DNA from 3 places in the Nitrincola salilacus genome. Region 3 is predicted to be linked to each of the others. Evidence: predicted binding sites of a transcription regulator. Region 3 holds the regulator's gene; each other region holds the start of a gene.
The links. The regulator sigma-54, encoded in region 3, starts transcription at its own class of promoters, with help from an activator protein. The targets are predictions, from matches to a motif close to TGGCACNNNNNTTGCTNT.
Positions count from the first base shown of each region.

Region 1 (5,460 bases), 2.4 Mb from region 3:
TTGGCAGCTCTTGCACCAGACTTTATTGCCGCTCCGTTCCCTTTAGAATACTTGTGAGCTATTACAGTAGCACCAGCCTCAGCAGCATTCTTAAATGTGCTATCATTCGATCCATCATCAACAACAATAACTTCTATATCATTCAGTACCTTTTTAATCCCGCTAACGACTATACCAATGCTACTCTCTTCATTTTTAGCGGGTATAACAACCGAAATTTTATAATTTTTATTCACCATTTTCATATAGACCATTGATTTGATTAAACTGAATATCCCAAGCAATACGCTTAGCAGGATTAAATGGTCTACTGTTTTCCATCAAGCTTATCATTTCAGCTACCTTTGTATCATTTCCACTTTTGTAATAATAGTTCATTATCTCAGAATAAATAGGAAACTTTTTACTAATTTCGAAAGCTTTCATGATATGTTTTTCTGCAGCAAACAAATCGCCATTTAATTTAGAGAATCTATACAACATGTGATGCACTGAAGAGGCATAACCAGACACCTTCATTAGCTCTTCATTTTTCATCAATGCCGACATTAATTTTTCGACATCATCTAAACCAATGGCGGAGCACTCTCCTGCACTATAGCTATCAAGTAAATTCATAGGTAGCTTCAACAATGCACTGCTAGGCAAAGCGCTTGGTATTTTATCAACAACTTCTTCCAGTCGAACCTTAATTCTCCCTCTATCTTCACCTTCGTTTACATAGCAAGACAAAGATAGAGACTCCATTCTGGTGATTATACAGCTTTCACATCTGAATGATGCCTCATCAAAGATACCTATTAGACTTCCAACAGATGCACCATTTTCTTGCAGCACTATCGCATAATTATTTGCTGCCCGTGCAGAGGCAGGGTTTAGATCAAACCAAATTTGCGCTGATGTTTCGTGATCACTCCACAAAATCGCTAGCTGATTTGATGAAAAAGCTATTATGAGAATATAAACTGGCAGAAATACTAGTGAAAGTTTACTCAGATTATTAATCAAAAAAACAAACCACACAAAGAGAATGACAATCCCTAATGAAGCAATATAATTCCTATGTTCAAAATACAGTTCAAGCATTAAGAACGTAGATTCTGATGAATGGGCCAAAAAATAAAAAACAATTGAAAACATAATTATAGGTACTTTTTTTCTTACAACATAAGCACCACAGAACAAAGCAAGCCAAGAGAATAACGACACTATAAACTTAAAATCATTGTATAAAACAACATCATAACCATCATGAAATGGATGGTAATAAAAAACATCTGGAATGAATGTATAAAACACATACTCAAATAGAATTACAGACTGAGTTGTCAATCTATCAAGAGGTGAATATCCCCTAATCCCTGCTACTTCAAACCAATTACCGCCAAGATAAGCCATATACACATATATAAACAATACCAAGACCCACAATACAGATCTTCGCATAAAGCGTACTGAATAGCGTACACCCTTATCTGTTGCATGATAACTACACTTACTATCTTTAAACCAAAAATAATCTATCAACAGCGCTAGAGGAATTAAAAGCGCACCACTTTCTTTAGATAAAGTAGCGAGTAATGAAAAAACCATTAATGCACTTAAAGAAACAAAAATCCCTTTCTTACTTGATTCAAATCTAGTCAATAAATATATATATACAATCAAGCCTAAAAAAACAAAAAAACCACTTAAAACAGCCATCCTTTGAATAGGGATAAATATTGCTGGAAAGTTAATTGGTGACAATCCCCAGATAACTGAAACTGCAATAGAGAAATAGTACTTCCTCTTTCCATAAAAACCCAATCTGCTACCAATAAGATTTGAAAAAATAAAAACAAGAATCACATTAAGCATGTGAATTAACAAATTCAAATGCAATATTTCACCTATATTTTCAACCCAACCTCCTGCATGAATTATAAACGAGGCCAGAGATAAAGGCCGACCAATCGGGCCAGCTTCACCAGAAAAAATAAATACTAAAGCAGTTCTAAAATCATGAACGGAGTTTAATGGCGATAGGTTATGATAGTCGTCATAATAGCCTCTCCCATAAACACCGGGATAAAGCAAACCATACATAACCGCCAGACATAAAAGCAAAAGCAGTAGTTTAAGTAATAGATGATTGTACCTACTGCTTAATAAAGCCATTTCATACCTCATAAAAAAAACAACCCGCATTTGCGGGTTGTTTTATAGGGCCGAATTTTATTAGCGGCATGAGCCTGGAACAAAGTTAGCTGGAGATCCTGTACAAGCCCACGTAACACTTCCAAGGGTCGATACCCATGTAGGTGTTAAAGTAATTACAGTACTACCTGCTGCAGCGGTACCTGTTACTTGAACCACACCAGTCGCACTGTTTAACGTAGCAGCCGATACAAAACCACCTGTTCCTGGTGCTACGCACCCTCCAGCATCAACAGCCCCACCAAGCTGAGACTGTTCAGTAACGCAGGTACGGGCCGCTGAGGCTGATAAAACAAGCTCAGAAACGCGTGCTCGGGTTGTATAATCCTGATAAGCCGGCAGCGCGATCGCAGCCAGAATACCGATGATCGCCACGACGATCATCAACTCAATGAGTGTAAAACCTTGTTGTCTTTTCATGTTATTTCTCCAGCGAGTTTAACAATCCGTTTTGTGGCCATACATCGTTGTCCACCTAACTTGATTTGATACTAGGTTATGCTTCAGTTGCTGTCCATATCCTTTTAAACCCGAAGCTGATCTGGCTCAAGCCAGTAGCGCTGTAATGCTTGGAACTTCTATCCTACACGTATCAAGCAATATTTGAGCCAACCATTACAAAACTGACCGAAATAAAATTAACCCATTGTAATAAATATATTTATTTAAATGATAATTAATTTTACCAAGCGATAGACTTACTAAAAGTAACATTATTCCGCACCGCGATATGACAATTTTTGTCACATTCATGACCTGGTGCGTCACCCTTACTTACTCCATCTCCAACTTTTTCAGCCGGTAGCGCAACGCACGAAATGAGATGCCCAGCCGTTTGGCTGCTGCTGTTTTGTTGTGGCCACTGCTTTGCAAGGCATCATTAATCAGCTTGCGCTCGATGCTCTCCATATAAGCCTCAAGGCCGACCTGCTCCACCAGCGCCTCATCCGGGATCAACTCATCCAGATCAAAAGGGCTGCTGATCAGTTGTGCTGCTGGTGTGATGGGTGGCTGTTCATGATGGTTATTCTTATCAAGCAACAGGTCGTCTGCCTCTATCACTGCGCCTTCGCAGAGTGTCAAGGCTCGCTCCAGGATGTTCTCGAGCTGTCGGACATTACCCGGGAAGCTGTATTGGTGTAGCTCACTTCTGGCACCCGCACTCAGCTCCGGTACTTGTATCTCCATTTTTTGTGCAAGGTAATGAATAAAGTGATCCGCCAGCAGCGGTATATCTTCTGGGCGCTCTCTTAACGACGGCACATGCAGCTCTATCACATTGATCCGATAATACAGATCCTCACGAAAGCGCTTTTCCGCTACCTGTTGCGACAGATCCTTATGCGTAGCGCTCAATATGCGCACATCGACATGCACCTCCGTCTGCGATCCAACTGGTCGCACCACCTTTTCCTGTATCGCGCGCAGGAGTTTAACCTGCATGCCCAGCGGCAGGTCGGCGACCTCATCCAGAAACAAAGTGCCGCCGTCTGCACTCTGGAATAACCCATCCTTATCCGCATAGGCACCGGTAAAGCTGCCTTTTTTGTATCCGAAAAGTTCGCTTTCCATCAGTTCAGCGGGAATCGCTCCGCAGTTCACGGCCACAAATGGCTGCTCTGCGCGTGGCCCTTGTGCATGTATCAGGCGCGCTACCAGTTCTTTACCTGTGCCTGACTCGCCGCTGATATAGACAGGTGCCTGGCTGCGCGCCAGTTTGCGGATGGTATGACGTATCGATTCGATCGGTGCAGAGCGGCCAAGCAGTTGCAAGCAATCATTACTGGCTGGAACTTCGTCTGACTCTGCCTGCTCACCCAGCAGCAGTGCTGAGCGAACCAGGTTTCTCAGCGTGGGCAGTTCAACAGGCTTGTTGAGAAAATCAAACGCTCCCGCTTTGAGTGCATCAATAGCGGATTGCATATTGCCATGCGCGGTAATCATCGCGACCGGTAGATTAGGCCGCGTGCGTTGGATATGGCGGATAAGATCAATGCCGTTGCCATCCGGCAGACGCATATCCACCAGACACAACTGAAAGGTGTCACGACTCAGCGCGTCTCTGGCCTGCTGCAAGTCGCCAGCTTCGGTGCAGGTGATATCCATACGGGACAAGGTGATACCCAGCAGTTCGCGGATATCAGGCTCATCATCCACAATCAGTACACGTCTGGTTGCTTTGTTATCACTCATTCCTGCTTCCTGTCGATCTGCTGTGCCGGGAATAGTAGCCGAAAATGTCCGCCGCCGTCCTCTTTACCGATATAGCGCAACTGTGCCAGGTTGAACTCCGCCAGTTCCCGACACAGATACAGCCCCAACCCGACTCCCCGGCCATCGGTAGTAAAAAATGGCTCAAACAACTGATCAATATGCTGCTTAGCCACTCCCGGCCCAGTATCGATCACATCAATAAAACCGTGTTTGCCACCAAACCAGGCACAGCTCAGCACCACTTCAGACTGACCAGCAGCAGGCTTACTGTAACGCAGAGCGTTATCACACAGGTTACTGATAATCTGATTCAAATGGATCGGATCAAACCACACCTGCATATTCTCCGGCACCGGCTCCAACAGGATGCGACCTCGCGCTTCGGAGCGCGTATAGTAGTAATCACGCAGAAAATGATTCAGCCAGGCATCCAGCGTAATCAGTTCAGGCTGAGTTTTATCACGCTTGCCCAGTTGCAGGATGCTCTCAACAATACTGTTAACCCTTTTCGACTGCTCGCTGATGATCTGTGTCAGGCGCTTATCTGCTGCATCCAGTGCTGGTGATTCTGCCAACAACGCACCTGCATGGCTGATCGCCCCCAAGGGATTGCGAATTTCATGGGCTATACTGCCCGTTAAGCGCCCCAGTGCAGCCAGCTTTAGCTGCTGTGCTTCGCGACTGGTGGCATCTGCCTCTTCCAGGAAAATCAACGTGGGGCTCTCCTGTCCTTTATCCATAGCAACCAGATTTATCAATAACTTCTGCCGCCCGGTATTGATCAGAAAGCGCTGTCGCCCTTCCCTTTGCATCTGCTTCCAGCGTTGAAGCTCTTGCGTCAGTTCGCCTGAGTAATCATCAAGTTCTGCAAGTTTCGGCAGCCTCGGTTCGCCGAAAAGACGCCAGGCGGCATTGTTGATAAAGCGCACCTGCCCATCGGGATCCACCACCATCACCCCCACTTCCATCTGCTCTATGATGTAGTCGGTCAGTTGCGCCATATCGGCCAGATCTATGCCACGCTGCCGAGCCAAAGCTTCACTGGCC
Region 1 covers NZ_CP176580.1:1,082,587-1,088,046, reverse strand. Annotated here, with positions in the region: gene ACK3CJ_RS05065 (glycosyltransferase family 2 protein) at 1-245, opposite strand, end outside; gene ACK3CJ_RS05060 (hypothetical protein) at 229-2,160, opposite strand; gene ACK3CJ_RS05055 (pilin) at 2,221-2,619, opposite strand; gene ACK3CJ_RS05050 (sigma-54-dependent transcriptional regulator) at 2,974-4,392, opposite strand; gene ACK3CJ_RS05045 (sensor histidine kinase) at 4,389-5,460, opposite strand, start outside.
Region 1: the regulator sigma-54 is predicted to act here: its motif matches at 2,793-2,810, upstream of ACK3CJ_RS05055 (pilin).

Region 2 (5,460 bases), 320 kb from region 3:
AAAGCGCAGTACATCCGGTCCACGCACACGCAGCCGCACATGCTGACGATACATCTGGAACCCGGTCAGGGATTTCAGCACACTCATCCATTGCAGGTTTTCGAAAGGCGTCAGCTCTTCCGGTGAGCGCGGCAGCAGGTTAGCCGAGCGCACATCAATGATACGGGTCGTCATGTCGACCCGTTCAAGCAAACGCCCCATCATCAGGAAAGTTCTCACCTGAGTGTAGCTGAGCGTTCCTTCAATCAAGCCTGTGACCGTTTCACAGCTGCGAATCACCCGCTTCAGCAACAGATCTATGTTGCGTGGAGTGACGCCCGCCTCGACCATGACATTGATATTCAGATAAAGCTGGTTCACTTCCTCCCAGATCTCGCGCGGCATCACATCCCGAGTGGTACGCAAATTCTCTCTGGCAGCCGCCAGCGATGAGATGATGGAGCCATGATAACGACGATCAGCACAGAGAAAGTTCAACACGCTCGCCTCATCACTGCGCGGATAGTGTTCATTGAACAGTTCACCACTACCGGTAATGTCCACCAGTGAAGACCAACCCAATGTCGTGCTTCGTGGCAGATCCAGCAGCAAGTGAGTATTCACACTGATCAGTCGCGCCGTGTCTTCAGCTCTTTCGAGGGAGCGGGCCATCCAGTAAATATTTTCTGCAACACGTGACAACATCGCTTATTCCCCTTTCATATCGACTATCCAGGTATCCTTGCTGCCGCCACCCTGCGAAGAGTTAACCACCAGCGATCCCTTGTTCATCGCCACACGCGTCATACCGCCGGTCGTGACATAAACGTCTTCTCCCGACAGAATAAAGGGCCGTAGATCAATGTGGCGTGGCTCCATCTCCCGATCACAAAGCGTCGGTGATGTGGATAGATTCAGCGTCGGCTGTGCCATGTAGTTGCGCGGATCGGCCTTGATCAGTTCGGCAAAAGCCTTGCGCTCTTTTTTACTGGCGTGAGGCCCGATCAGCATGCCGTAGCCACCGGACTCGTTGGCCGGTTTAACCACCAGCTCGTGCAGGTGATCCAGCACATATTCACGATCCTTGTCATACATGCACAGATAGCTCGGCACATTGGCCAGCAACGGCTCCTGATCCAGATAGTAGCGGATAATGGCTGGCACAAAGGCATATATCACCTTATCATCTGCCACACCGGCACCTGGTGCATTGACCAGTGCCACATTGCCCTTACGCCAGGCCCGCATCAGACCAGACACCCCGAGCATGGACTCCTTGTTGAACACTTCAGGGTCCAGGAACATATCATCCACACGGCGGTAGATGACATCCACACGTTGCAGACCATCCACCGTGCGCATATAGACACACTCATCATCCGCCACCAGCAGATCACTGCCCTCGACCAGTTGAACACCCATCTGTTGTGCCAGATAAGCGTGCTCGAAATAAGCCGAGTTATAGATCCCGGGAGTCAATATCACGATCTGAGGGTCATCGCCCGGACGAGGTGACATGGAGGAGAGCATCTCATAGAGTTGCGAGGTGTAATCATCAACCGGTTGAATCCTGCCGGTGGCGAAGAAGTCTGGCAACACACGCTTGGTGACGTTGCGATTCTCCAGCATGTAAGACACCCCCGAGGGAACCCTGAGGTTATCTTCCAGGACGAAAAGCGTACCATCTACATCGCGAACGATATCGCTGCCACAGATATGTGCCCAGATATTGTGTTTCGGAGTTACACCGACACACTGCGGTCGGAAATTTGCTGACTGGGCCAGAACCTCAGCCGGGACGACACCATCGCGGATGATCCGCTGATCGTGGTAGAGGTCGTTGATGAACATGTTCAGGGCCTGAACACGCTGTTTCAGCCCCGCCTCCGTGCGTAGCCATTCATCCAGTGGAATGATGCGCGGCACGATATCGAAGGGAAGAGCACGATCAATCATCGTCCCTTCACTGTAGACGGTGAAGGTGATCCCCATCACCTGAATCGCTATCTCGGCCGCTGATTTATGCTCTGCCAATTCATGGGCATCCAGTTGGGCCAGATATTCACAAAGCATTTTGGCAGCAGGGCGTGGCTCTCCGGGTGCTGCCATCAACTCATCATATAAACCATTACATGCGTACTGCTTCCAATTTATTTTGCTCATAATTTGCTATCCCAAGCCAAAAACTGTATGGACCTGTGTTAGGGTACTGCAATTGCTATACCAAGGATACAAACAGCAGTGTTGCACTCTTTTTGCCACTCTGGCTCGGAAGATTTGCACCAAAACAAGCCAGGCATCGTTACCTGAACGCACCACAAAAGTGCAATGCAGTCAAGGGCGCGGTACACAACGTACCACCCATCGACAGAACATAGCTGATTGTGACACCTTCTGCACGATTTTTGTTGTACAGCCAACTGGCATATCAATTGCTGTACCTCTATAACTGAGTAACGGGTACGCCAACTCCCACAGGTGACAAGCATGACAATCCGCGTTGCATTGAAGCACTCCACACATTACGACTTTGATCGTCCGGTCAGTCTGTCGCCACATCTGGTCAGGCTCAAACCCGCGCCTCATTGCCGTACACATATCGAGGCCTACTCAATGAAGGTCTCGGGTGGAAAGTACTTCATCAACTGGCAGCAGGATCCTTTCGGCAACCATCTGGCGCGATTGGTATTTCCTGAAAAGATGCAGCACCTGCATATCGATGTCGAACTGATCGCGCCGGCAACTGTGATCAACCCCTTTGATTTTTTTCTGGAGGATTACGCCCAGCACTTCCCTTTCAGCTATCCCGAATCCCTGAAAAAAGAGCTTGCTCCCTATCTGGAAATCACCGAAAAGGGTCCACGACTGCAGACCTGGGTGGATAGTGTCAGTCTTCAGGAGATGGCAACTGTGGACTTCCTGGTCGGCGTGAACCAACGCCTGGAACAAGATGTGAATTATCTGCTGCGGATGGAACCGGGTGTACAGAGCGCCGAGGAAACACTGGAACTGCAGCAGGGCTCCTGTCGTGACTCCGCCTGGCTGCTGGTGCAGATCCTCCGGCATCTAGGCCTCGCCGCCCGTTTTGTTTCAGGCTACATGGTGCAACTCACCCCGGATACCAAAGCGCTGGATGGAGCGCCAGGACCTGAGAAAGACTTTACCGACCTGCACGCCTGGACTGAAGTGTTCATTCCCGGCGCTGGCTGGATCGGGCTGGACCCGACTTCCGGACTGATGGCAGGTGAAGGGCACATCCCGCTGGCTGCCACACCTTCGCCGACAAGTGCAGCGCCGATCAGTGGTACAACCGAACTCTGCGAAGTCACGTTCGACGTCAGCATGACCCTGACCCGCTTTCAGGAAACACCAAGGGTCACAAAACCCTATACCGACCACCAATGGCAGGCAATCGATGCCCTCGGTGAACAGGTCGAAGTGGCACTGACAAAGCAGGATCTTCGTCTGACGATGGGAGGCGAACCCACGTTTGTCGCCATCGATGATATGGATGCACCTGAATGGACTACAGCAGCCTTCGGGCCGACCAAACTCCAGCGCGCTGAAACACTGCTCAAGCGCATGCGCCAGCGCTTTGCCAGCCACAGTCTGCTGCATTTCCAGCAGGGAAAATGGTACCCCGGCGAACCCCTGCCGCGCTGGGCTCTGGCCTGCTACTGGCGCAAGGATAAGGCTCCTCTCTGGCACGATGATCGCTGGCTGGCCGATATTGAACAGAACTACAACCTGGGTATCGCCGAGGCTGAGCAGTTTGCCCGCGCACTGACTCAGCGTTTGGGTATTGCCGACAAACGCTTGCTGCCCTGCTATGAGGACGCCTACTACTATCTGTGGCTGGAGCGGACGCAGTCTATCGATCTGGACATCCGCCAGAGCGATCTGAAAGCGGATGAGGAGCGCGCACGTCTGGCAAAATTGCTGGAACGTGGACTGGATGAGGTCGCCGGCTACACCCTGCCTCTGGCTCGCCATATCAGGAACAAACGCTGGCAGTCCTGTGCCTGGCCGGTACGCCGCGACTATCTTTTCCTGGTGCCGGGTGACTCACCACTGGGCCTGCGCCTGCCACTGACCTCTTTGCCGACTCAGACAGCCGACACTTCACATCCGCGTTCACTGTTCGAAACACCCTCTGAACTGAGCGATATCTATGGTGAAGTTGCCAATCGATTCAGCCACTGGCAGACACTGGACAGTCAAAGTGGCTTCCATCATGAGCAACCGGGACAGTGCTGGCAGGAACAATCACTGGATAGTGAGGACGAAGCCGTTTTCCATACTGCCCTGTGTGTTGAGCCGCGTGACGGCAAGCTGTTTATCTTTCTGCCTCCGGTGGTTGAACTGGAGGATTATATTGATCTCGTGGCTTCCATCGAGCACACCGCTGCCGCACTGCAGATGCCGGTATGCATTGAGGGCTATGCTCCCCCAGCAGATTCACGTCTGGAGAAATTCCTGATCACACCCGACCCGGGCGTGATCGAAGTGAACATCATGCCCGGCAAAAACTGGCGAGAACTGGTGTCGCAAACCGAAGGTGTGTACGAAGATGCCCACCTGTCGCGTCTGGGCACAGAGAAGTTCATGCTCGACGGTCGTCACACCGGTACCGGTGGTGGCAACCACATTACATTAGGAGGCGCCACTCCGGCGGATTCACCTTTTCTGAGACGCCCTGACCTGCTGGCCAGCATGATCACCTACTGGCAGCATCACCCCAGCCTGTCCTATCTTTTTTCCGGACTGTTTGTCGGGCCGACCAGTCAGGCACCACGCATTGATGAAGCGCGTCACGAGGCGATCTATGAACTGGAGATCGCCCTGCAACAGATGCCTGCCGGCGAGGTGACTGAGCCCTGGCTGGTTGATCGACTGCTGCGCCACCTACTGACCGATATCACCGGCAATACGCATCGTGCCGAATTCTGTATCGACAAGCTCTATTCACCAGACTCACCGACCGGGCGCCTGGGGTTGCTTGAACTCAGAGGCTTCGAGATGCCGCCTCACCCACGCATGAGCCTGATGCAACAACTGCTGATCAGAGCACTGGTGGCCCGCTTTGCCGCCGCCCCCTACAACAAGCCACTGGTGCGTTGGGGAACCGCCCTGCATGACCGATGGGTGCTGCCGCATTTTATCTGGGAAGATCTGATCGATATCCTGATGGATTTAAGGGCTCACGGCTTTGACTTTGATCCTCAGTGGTTTACTCCTTTCTTTGAGTTCAGATTCCCTTCCTATGGCGAGGTCAGTTATCAGCAGACCCGACTGGAATTGCGCCAGGCAATAGAGCCCTGGAATGTACTCGGTGAAGAGGTCAGCGGAAGCGGCACTGCCCGTTATGTCGACTCCTCAGTGGAGCGGCTGCAGGTACATGTCAGTGGATTTAATCCGGCCCGCCACGTGGTCACCTGCAATGGACGTAAAGTACCCCTGACAGGAACCGGCCGCAGTAAC
Region 2 covers NZ_CP176580.1:3,846,832-3,852,291, forward strand. Annotated here, with positions in the region: gene ACK3CJ_RS17795 (alpha-E domain-containing protein) at 1-684, opposite strand, end outside; gene ACK3CJ_RS17800 (circularly permuted type 2 ATP-grasp protein) at 688-2,142, opposite strand; gene ACK3CJ_RS17805 (DUF2126 domain-containing protein) at 2,467-5,460, shown strand, end outside.
Region 2: the regulator sigma-54 is predicted to act here: its motif matches at 2,188-2,205, upstream of ACK3CJ_RS17800 (circularly permuted type 2 ATP-grasp protein).

Region 3 (5,460 bases):
ATGCAGGCCTGGTTCAGTGAGCGACGTGTTGAGCTGCTATCAGAGGTAAGAGGTATTTATGTCAAGAATTAAACAAGTGGCACTATTGTGCCTGAGCAGTTGCTTGCTTCTGGCAAACGCTGCACACGCCCTGCCGAGCGACAAAGATGAACCTATCTACATCAGTGCAGATCAGGCCAGCATGAATGAGCAGACAGGCGTTACCATCTACAGTGGCCGCGTTGAAATACGTCAGGGCAGCATGCTGCTGCTGGGAGACCGTGTAGAGCTGCGTCGTTCATCCGATGGCGAAATTGAACGCATCATCTCAACCGGCACCCCTGCTGAGTTCCATCAACAGCACCGCGAGGGGCAGCCACTGACCAAAGCTTACGGCCAGAACATGAATTACCACGTTACACAGCAGCAGGTCACCATCACCAATCAGGCCCGTGTGGTTCAGGGTAACGACAACTTCACCGGCGAACGTATCGTATACAACATGGATCAGGCGGTTGTGGATGCATTCGGTAGCGAAAGTGGTGGGCAGCGTGTTGAAATGGTCATTCAACCCAGAAGCAGTGGAAACTGATTATGGCAATGCTTGAAGCACTCCATCTGGCCAAGAGCTACAAAGGCCGTCAGGTTGTGCGTGATGTATCACTCAAGATCAGCCAGGGAGAGATCGTGGGTCTCCTCGGCCCCAACGGCGCAGGCAAAACCACCTGCTTCTACATGATTGTCGGTCTCGTGGCAGCGGATGAGGGCCATATCCGTATCAATCAGGATGATGTCACAGGCATGCCGATGCATGGCCGTGCACAGCGAGGAGTCGGTTATCTGCCTCAGGAGCCCTCGGTTTTCAGAAAGCTCAGTGTACGTGATAACCTGATGGCAATTCTGGAAACACGCAAGGAGATGAGCAAGGCCGATCGTGAAGAGCAACTGGAAGCACTGCTGCAGGAGTTTCATATCACGCACATCCGCAACAGTCCCGGTATGGCGCTGTCGGGTGGCGAAAGGAGACGCGTCGAAATTGCCCGGGCACTGGCAACAGAGCCCACCTTCATACTGCTGGATGAGCCATTTGCCGGCGTTGACCCCATTTCGGTCAATGATATCAAGCAGACGATTCGCCATCTGCAGAGTCGCGGTATAGGAATTCTGATCACCGATCATAATGTCAGGGAGACACTCGATATCTGTGAACGCGCTTACATTGTCAGTGAAGGAGCCATCCTCGCAGAGGGAGATCCCGAGACAATCATGGCGAATAAGCAGGTCAGATCAGCCTATCTGGGCGAACAGTTCAGGCTATGATGACCACTATCCACCGTCTAACCTCAAGTGATAATACTGGCATATGAAACAAGCGCTACATCTCAAGATTGGCCAGCATCTCACGATGACACCTCAGTTGCAGCAGGCGATACGGCTGCTGCAACTGTCGACGCTTGATCTGCAGCAGGAGATACAGCAGGCGCTGGAAAACAATCCACTGCTGGAGGTCAGCGAAGAGGAGCATGAGCCAGAGACCGCGTCGATAGAGGAATCCTACGACACCTCTTACGAAGATGCGCACGAAGACAGCTATGACAGCAAAAGCTACGATGAGAAGGATGAGTTTCAGCCATCCGGTAACTCAGAGATTGTCAGCAAGAGCAATACGGAGAGTACTGACAGTCGGGCCGAGAGTGATGACAGTTTTGACGGCCCGGATACCGACAGTGAATGGAGCGAACAGATCCCCTCTGAACTGGCTACAGACAGCAGTTGGGATGACACATACCAGCAGCAGAGCAGTAGTGCATCATCCGACGACTGGCCAGACAACGAGAATGATACCCGCGAAGACACCCTGCAGGACCATCTGAACTGGCAGTTAAATCTGACGCCAATGAGCGATGCTGATCGCATGGTCGCTGAAGCCATCATTGACGGCATCGACACCGATGGCTACCTGAAGGTTTCAACCGAAGAACTGCTCGAGCAGTTCAAAGAACAGGAACCTGATTATTTTGGCGATGCCGAGCTGGATGAAATAGAAGCCGTTCTGCATCGTATCCAGCAGTTCGATCCTCCCGGCGTAGCGGCTCGCGATCTCAGTGAGTGTTTGATCATCCAGCTGCGACAGTTTGGATCCTCGCTACCCTGGGGCAAAGAAGCGATAAAGCTGGCCTCGGATCATCTGCCGCTTCTGGCAAGCCACGACTATCGAAGCCTGATGCGTAAACTGCGCGTCAAGGAAGATGATCTGCAATCGATCATCTCACTGATTCAGTCACTGAATCCGCGCCCGGGCTCCAGCATCATCTCCAGTCAATCTGAATATGTGATCCCTGATGTCATTGTCAGCAAGCACCGTGACGAGTGGATTGTTACCCTGAATCCTGACACCTCGCCAAAACTGCGCATCAACACTCAATACGCAGATTTGATCAGAAGGGCTGACAACAGCGCCGATAACAACTATCTTAAAAGTCATCTACAGGAAGCTCGCTGGTTCTTGAAGAGCCTTCTCAGCCGCAATGACACACTACTGAAGGTTGCCAGCGAAATCGTCGAAAGACAGCGAGATTTTCTGGATTTCGGTGAGGAGGCAATGAAGCCCATGGTGCTACACGACATTGCGGAAGCTGTTTCCATGCATGAGTCCACCATTTCCAGGGTCACCACGCAAAAGTTCATACATACACCGCGCGGCATCTTCGAGCTCAAATATTTCTTTTCCAGCCAGGTCACGACTGCTGACGGTGAAGGCGCCTCCTCCACCGCTATTCGTGCACTGATCAAGAAGCTGGTTGCAGGTGAAAACAGCGCAAAACCACTGAGTGACAACAAGATCGCTCAACTGCTGAAAGAACAGGGCATTAACGTCGCAAGGCGAACTATCGCAAAATATCGCGAAGCGCTGAGCATACCACCTTCTAATGAGCGCAAGCGTTTGCTTTAATAACAAACAGGCACAGAACAAACCTTATCGTGCCTGACAACAAGGAGAAGCCTTATGCAGATTAATATCACTGGCCATCATGTAGAGCTGACTGATGCACTGACCGAATATGTGCATGCGAAATTTGAAAAGCTGGAGCGCCATTTCGATAACATTACCAATGTTCAGGTTATCCTCACTGTTGAAAAAACCCGCCAGAAAGCAGAAGCTGATGTACATCTAGCAGGTGGAGAACTGTTTGCGACAGATGAACAGGATGACATGTACACCGCAATTGATGGGCTGGTTGATAAACTTGATCGGCAGGTTATCAAGCACAAGGAAAAAATGAAGTCTTTCAAATAACCCACTAACCAAGACCGACATTACCCTATGCATATCTCCGAGCTGCTGACCGAATCCAGAACACTATGCCACATGGATGCGGCCAGCAAGAAAAGAGTCCTCGAACTGGCCAGCGATACCCTCGCTGCCCAGATCGAAGGACTGGAAACTGAAGAAATCTTCAGTGGTCTGCTTAATCGCGAAAGACTCGGTAGCACCGGGATAGGTGATGGTGTGGCAATTCCGCACTGCCGCCTTCCCGGCTGTGAACAAGCGCTGGCGCTGCTCATAACACTTGAGCAACCCATCGACTTCGATGCGATCGACAACCGACCGGTTGATCTGTTGTGCTGCCTGCTGGTACCGGAAAATGAAGCCGCACAACATCTTCAGACTCTGGCCAGCATTGCCGAACTTTTCAGCAACAGCGATGTGCGTGAAACTCTGCGCAACTGTACCGACAGTCACTCGCTTTATCAGGCGCTGGTGGCCACCTCGGGTAACGGGAGTTAACAGATGAAACTGGTCGTCCTCAGCGGCCGCTCCGGCTCGGGCAAAAGCACCGCCCTGCAGGCACTGGAAGATATCGATTTTTACTGTATCGACAACCTTCCAGCCCTGCTCCTGCCGGAACTCATTGGTCAGATGTTGTTGGCGCCAGATCGTCCTGAACGATTGGCCGTCAGCATAGATGCCCGCAATCTGGTCAGCAACTTGCGTCAGGTACCGGATATTTTGCGCAGTATCAGCCAGATTCCAGATCTCAGCAGTGAAGTTATCTACCTTGATGCCGGTGAAGCCACTTTGCTCAAACGCTTCAATGCCACTCGCCGTAAGCATCCGCTGACCAGCAGTGGTGCGGGGCTGAAAGAAGCGATCGAAAAAGAGAGACTACTGCTCGAACCGATTGCCAGCCTGGCTGATATTCGTATGGATACCTCGAGGCTGACGCTCTATGAGCTGCGCGACTCCATCAAGCTGCGTGTTGCTCAGAGACCGGAACAGTCGTTGTCGTTGCAGTTTCAATCCTTCGGCTTCAAACATGGCCTCCCCCTGGATGTAGACTTCACCTTCGATGTCCGCGCTCTTCCTAATCCCTACTGGATCCCGGAACTGCGTCAATACTCAGGGCTGGACACCGAGATCAAGGCATTTCTCGAGCAGTCTGAGGAAGTAAAGGAGATGCTGGATGACCTGCGAGGTTTTCTGGAAAAATGGATTCCCCGTTTCGCACGCGATAACCGCAGTTATCTCACCATCGGCATAGGCTGCACCGGCGGACAACATCGCTCCGTGTATATTGCCGAGTGTCTTGCTGGTCATTTCAGTCAGCATATGGATAATGTGCAGGTACGCCACCGCGAACTGACCTGATCACCGACAAGCCAGAGAACCCTACAGCAACATGATCAAAACCTCCCTGACCATCATTAACAAGCTGGGCCTGCATGCGCGCGCTGCAGCAAAGCTGACGGCAACAGCCAGCCAATATACCTGCGACATCAAAGTCGAGAAGGAAGGACGTGTTGCTGACTGTAAAAGTATCATGGCGGTGATGATGCTGGCGGCCAGCCAGGGCACAGAGCTGACCTTTCATCTTGACGGCGATGATGAACAACCGGCAATTGAGGCGCTTGAGACTCTGATCAACAACCGCTTCGACGAAGCTGAATAATTCTGGAAAGATGACTGATGAGTAAACGCAAGGCAGGAAACGAGCATCTGGAGCACGACGAATCCGAAGAGATCAGCAAGTCGGAGATCAAACGCCAGATGCACGCGCTGCAGGAGCTGGGTAAGAAGCTCTCTGAGCTTCGCCCGGACCAACTGGCAAAAGTATCTATGAGCGATCATATGCGCCGTGCGGTTGAAGAGAGCCGACGTATCAGTTCCCACATCGCGCTGAAGCGACATATGCAATACCTCGGTAAACTGCTGCGTACCGAAGACAACGAAGCGATACAGATCGCTGTGGACATGTTTGATGCCTCGACCCAAGCGCATAATCAGCGCTTCCATGCTCTGGAGAACTGGCGTGAACGCCTGATCACGGGTGACAACAATACCATACAGCTATTTATCGACGCCTATGCAGGATGTGACATCCAGCATCTGCGCCAACTGATCCGCAATGCTCAGCGCGAAAGGGAGCAGCAGAAACCTCCGGCACATGCGCGCAAACTCTTCCGTTATCTGCGCGAGCT
Region 3 covers NZ_CP176580.1:3,527,823-3,533,282, forward strand. Annotated here, with positions in the region: gene lptC (LPS export ABC transporter periplasmic protein LptC) at 1-72, shown strand, start outside; gene lptA (lipopolysaccharide transport periplasmic protein LptA) at 59-571, shown strand; gene lptB (LPS export ABC transporter ATP-binding protein) at 574-1,299, shown strand; gene ACK3CJ_RS16330 (RNA polymerase factor sigma-54) at 1,343-2,932, shown strand; gene hpf (ribosome hibernation promoting factor) at 2,987-3,277, shown strand; gene ptsN (PTS IIA-like nitrogen regulatory protein PtsN) at 3,305-3,769, shown strand; gene rapZ (RNase adapter RapZ) at 3,773-4,630, shown strand; gene ACK3CJ_RS16350 (HPr family phosphocarrier protein) at 4,662-4,931, shown strand; gene yjgA (ribosome biogenesis factor YjgA) at 4,949-5,460, shown strand, end outside.